2 regions of the Bradyrhizobium sp. 17 genome follow, and region 1 is predicted to be linked to the other one. Evidence: predicted binding sites of a transcription regulator. Region 1 holds the regulator's gene; the other holds the start of a gene.

Region 1 (2,202 bases):
TCGGCTAGGAGACGCGACATGGGTTCTGAACATACCGCAAAGGCTTTCGACACCGACCTCCAGGAACTCACTCGCCTGGTCGCCGAGATGGGCGGCATCGCCGAGCGCATGATCGTCGAGTCCGTCGACGCGCTGATCCGCCGCGACGTCCCGCTCGGCCAGCGCGTCGTCGCCATCGACACCGAGCTCGACGCGCTGCAGAAGCGCATCGAGGAGCGTGCGGTGCTCACCATCGCCCGCCGCCAGCCGATGGCGGTCGATCTGCGCGAGATCGTCGGCGCCATGCGCGTCGCGACCGATCTCGAGCGCATCGGCGACCTCGCCAAGAACATGGGCAAGCGCGTCGCGGCGCTGGAGACGGACTTCCATCCGCTCAAGCTGTTCCGCGGCCTCGAGCACATGACCGACCTCGTGCAGCAGCAGGTCAAGTCGGTGCTGGACGCCTATGCCGCGCATGATTTGCCGGCGGCGATGGCGGTGTGGAAGGGCGACGAGGAAGTCGACGCCATCTGCACCTCGCTGTTCCGCGAACTCCTCACCTACATGATGGAGGATCCGCGCAATATCTCGTTCTGCATCCATCTGATGTTCTGCGCCAAGAACATCGAGCGGATCGGCGACCACGCCACCAATATCGCCGAGACCGTGTTCTACATGATCGAGGGCCAGGCGATCACCGACAAGCGGCCGAAGGGCGACATGACGACCTTTGCCAACACGGTACCGAACACCTGAAGACTTAAGGAGCGACGACCCGATGGGCGCACGCATTATGGTGGTTGAGGACGAGGAAGCCCTGACCGAGCTTCTCCGCTACAACCTCGAAGGCGACGGCTATGACGTCGAGACGGTGATGCGCGGCGACGACGCCGACACCCGCCTCAAGGAGCACATCCCCGATCTGATCGTGCTCGACTGGATGCTGCCGGGCCTGTCAGGCATCGAATTGTGCCGGCGGCTTCGCACCCGTCCCGAGACCAAGCAGCTCCCGATCATCATGCTCACCGCGCGCGGCGAGGAGAGCGAGCGGGTGCGGGGTCTTGCGACCGGCGCCGACGATTACATCGTCAAGCCGTTCTCGGTGCCGGAGCTGCTGGCGCGCGTGAAAGGCCTGCTGCGGCGCGCGAGCCCGGAGCGCCTCGCCACCGTCCTTGCTTTTGGCGACATCGAGCTCGACCGTGACAAGCGCCGCGTGGCGCGCTCGGGCCGGCCGATCGATCTCGGTCCGACCGAATATCGCCTGCTGGAGTTCTTCCTGGAGCATCCGGGACGGGTGTTCTCGCGCGAGCAGCTGCTCGACAGCGTCTGGGGCCGCGACATCTATATCGACGAGCGCACCGTCGACGTGCATATCGGCCGCCTGCGCAAGCTGCTCAATCTCGGCCGCGAGCAGGACCCGATCCGCACCGTCCGCGGCGCCGGCTACGCGCTGGATGATCGCTTCGCGAAGGCGGAGCAGGTGTAGGGTTGCAGGCTTGTTTGTTGGCGAGCTGTCCCTGCATTCTCAGCCGTCGTCCCGGACAAGCGAGCGAAGCGAGCGCTGATCCGGGACCCATAACCACCGAACGTGGTTTGGCGAAGACTCGGAGTGACCCCTTCCGCACGATTATTGCGTGCTCGGAGTATGGGTCCCGGCCCCCCGTGCGCAATTGCGCACTAGGCCGGGACGACACTGAAATTGTTGAACTGTCTTCGCGTGACGACTAACGGGGACCCGGCTTTACCGGTGCGCGGCGCCGATCCGACGCGGGCTGGTACGCAACGCGCGAGTGCTGGGCGCAATAGGGCAGTCCGGACAGCGCCCTTCCACCGCAGAAGAAGAAGTCCGGGCTCGAGGGATCGCCGACCGGCCAGTGGCAGGTCGCCTCGTTCAATTCCAGCAGCGACAGCCGCTGGCTCATCGGCACCACGTTGTCGTAGGTGACCGGATCCGGCTCAGCCTCGACCTCGAAGGCCTGCGCCAGCGCGGTGTTGCCGCGCGAGATCGGGCGGCTCACCCGCATCATGTGCTGCGCGGGGCGCGCCTTGCGCGGCCGCGGCGCTGCCGATGATGGGCTCTTGGCGCGGCCCGAAAGGCCGAGCCTGTGCACTTTGCCGATCACGGCATTGCGGGTCACATTGCCGAGCTCCGCCGCGATCTGGCTGGCCGAAAGTCCGGCCTCCCAGAGCTTTTTCAGCTGCTCGACGCGATCATCGGACCAG
Region 2 (2,202 bases), on a different contig from region 1:
GGGTTTTTGTTTGGGGCGAGCCTCTCAACACCCACCGTCATTGCGAGCGCAGCGAAGCAATCCAGAGTCCCTCCGCTGGTGCATTTCTGGATTGCTTCGTCGCAAGGGCTCCTCGCAAGGACGGAGTATGAGGAAGCACGGTTGCCTCTTCCAGCCGCCCCGGGAAGGCTCTAATCTTGCGGCATGTCCGCACCCGATATCAGGCCCACCACCGAGGCCGACCTCCCCGCCATCACGGCCATCTATCGGCAGGCTGTCCGCGAGGGCACCGCGACGTTCGAGCTGGAGCCGCCCGACCTTGCCGAGATGACGCGCCGCTACCGCACGCTGATCGACGGCGGCTACCCCTATTTCGTCGCCATCCTCGACGGGCGCGTCGCCGGCTACGCCTATGCCGGTGCCTACCGGCCCCGCCCGGCCTACCGCTTCACGGTCGAGAACTCGATCTATCTCGATCCATCCTTCCACCGCCGCGGCATCGGGGCGCTCCTGCTGGAGCGGCTGATCGTCGAATGCGAGGCACGCGGCTTCCGTCAGATGATCGCGGTAATTGGGGATTCCACCAATGCCGGCTCGATCGGCGTGCACACCAGGGCCGGCTTCAAAATGATCGGCACGCATCCCAGCGTCGGGCTGAAATTCGGCCGCTGGCTGGACACGGTAATGATGCAGCGGAGCCTCGGCGAGGGCGCCAAGAGCGTGCCGGGGAAGTAAGGCCCGTAGCCCGGGTGAGCGAAGCGATACCCGGGAACGCTGCAAGCAAAGACCCGGATGTCGCTACGCTCATCCGGGCTACTGGATCCCTGCTACACCACCGCCAATTTGCGATCGATCACCAGGAGCACGCGCTCCAGTTCGTGGCCGCGGCGCAGGATCAAGCCCGTCGCCGAGATCACGCTGTACATGCCCTGCTTGCGCGCGAGGCGCGGATCCTTCTCGATACGATAGATCGGCACTTCCGAGGCGCGGCGAAAGACCGAGAACACAGCGCGATCCCTGAGGAAGTCGATGGCATAGTCGCGCCACTCGCCTTCGGCAACCATCCGGCCGTAGAGATTGAGAATACGGTGCAGCTCGAGCCGGTTGAACGTCACGCGGCTCAGTTGCGCATTCGAAGCGGCGGGGCGCGCCGCCGCACGCTGTTCGCTCGGATCGGTATCCTCCGACAGACTCATAGGCCGCCTCCTGTCGCATCAGCATGACCGCGTCCGCGAAGACCGTCCCTCGACCGCGGATCATGACGGTTGCATGATTGCGCCAACTGTTCCCCACCGCAAGGGCCCTTGGAAGGACCTTGGAATCGGAGCCAATCCGCCCACACGCAGCGGTGGAACTCTGTCGCGGCAAACCGTCACGGGATCGTTAGCAGGAATCATAGTGTCGCCGCTTTTCCGCCAAGCGACTGCCGCCCTGCGTTGCGAAAAGACCTATGTGCGTTGACCCGGTCCTTTCGGTTCCGGATTCCTCAGCCCCCAGCCCCCCGGGGCCGTCAGGATCGGGTCTGTTCGCACGACAAGGAGGGCCAACGCGAGTTGGTCCTTTTTTGTTTGAGTCGAATTGTTTGGGTCGGGATGTTTCTGCCTCGACGGATATCTCAGCATCTCAGCAAAAACCCTTTCCCCTCATCCTGAGGAGCCGCGAAGCGGCGTCTCGAAGGATCGAGGCCGAGCTGCCTCAGCAGGGCCTGCATGGTTCGAGACGGCGCTGACGCGCCTCCTCACCATGAGGATTGAGAGTGTGCTTGAGTCGGACGATTCGAAGTGCGCGTCAGTGCAGCGACGTGTACGCCGCGCCCAGCATCGGGCCCGGTCTCTCCCGGCTGCCGTCCTGGACATAGACCACGGCACCGTCGACGCCGTCACGCGTGAGGTTCTCGATCGGCACCGTCCAGCTTTCCGGGCGGCCGGTCCAGTCGCCGACCTTCAGCAGGTTGCGCACCACGTTGTGATAGATCACTTGCTGTCCGCGATTTTCGCCGCGACTGATCGCGATCGGCACCGACCTCGCAATCGAGCAGATCCAGACCTCGCCGTGGGACGCCGTCGGCTCCTTGCTCGCGGCCACCGAGACGTTGATCTGCTTGCCCGCGAGCGACATCGTCACCGGCACGCTCATCACACCAGTGCCCGTCTCGGTTTTGCCGATGGCGCTTTCGATGCCGGTGCGGTCGCTGCCGACGACATGCGTGGAGCCGTTGACCAC

The links. The regulator PhoB, encoded in region 1, activates phosphate uptake and scavenging genes when phosphate is short. The targets are predictions, from matches to a motif close to TGTCATNNANCTGTCAT.
Region 2: IVB13_RS18465 (DUF2794 domain-containing protein) is a predicted target of PhoB. The motif match lies at 1,238-1,254, and genes of this name have one in related genera.

The regions. Positions count from the first base shown of each region.
Region 1 covers NZ_JADPJQ010000113.1:173,125-175,326, reverse strand. Annotated here, with positions in the region: gene pstB (phosphate ABC transporter ATP-binding protein PstB) at 1-8, shown strand, start outside; gene phoU (phosphate signaling complex protein PhoU) at 19-735, shown strand; gene phoB (phosphate regulon transcriptional regulator PhoB) at 758-1,465, shown strand; gene IVB13_RS23490 (GcrA family cell cycle regulator) at 1,704-2,202, opposite strand, start outside.
Region 2 covers NZ_JADPJQ010000098.1:139,658-141,859, reverse strand. Annotated here, with positions in the region: gene IVB13_RS18470 (GNAT family N-acetyltransferase) at 184-714, shown strand; gene IVB13_RS18465 (DUF2794 domain-containing protein) at 807-1,175, opposite strand; gene IVB13_RS18460 (DUF1223 domain-containing protein) at 1,768-2,202, opposite strand, start outside.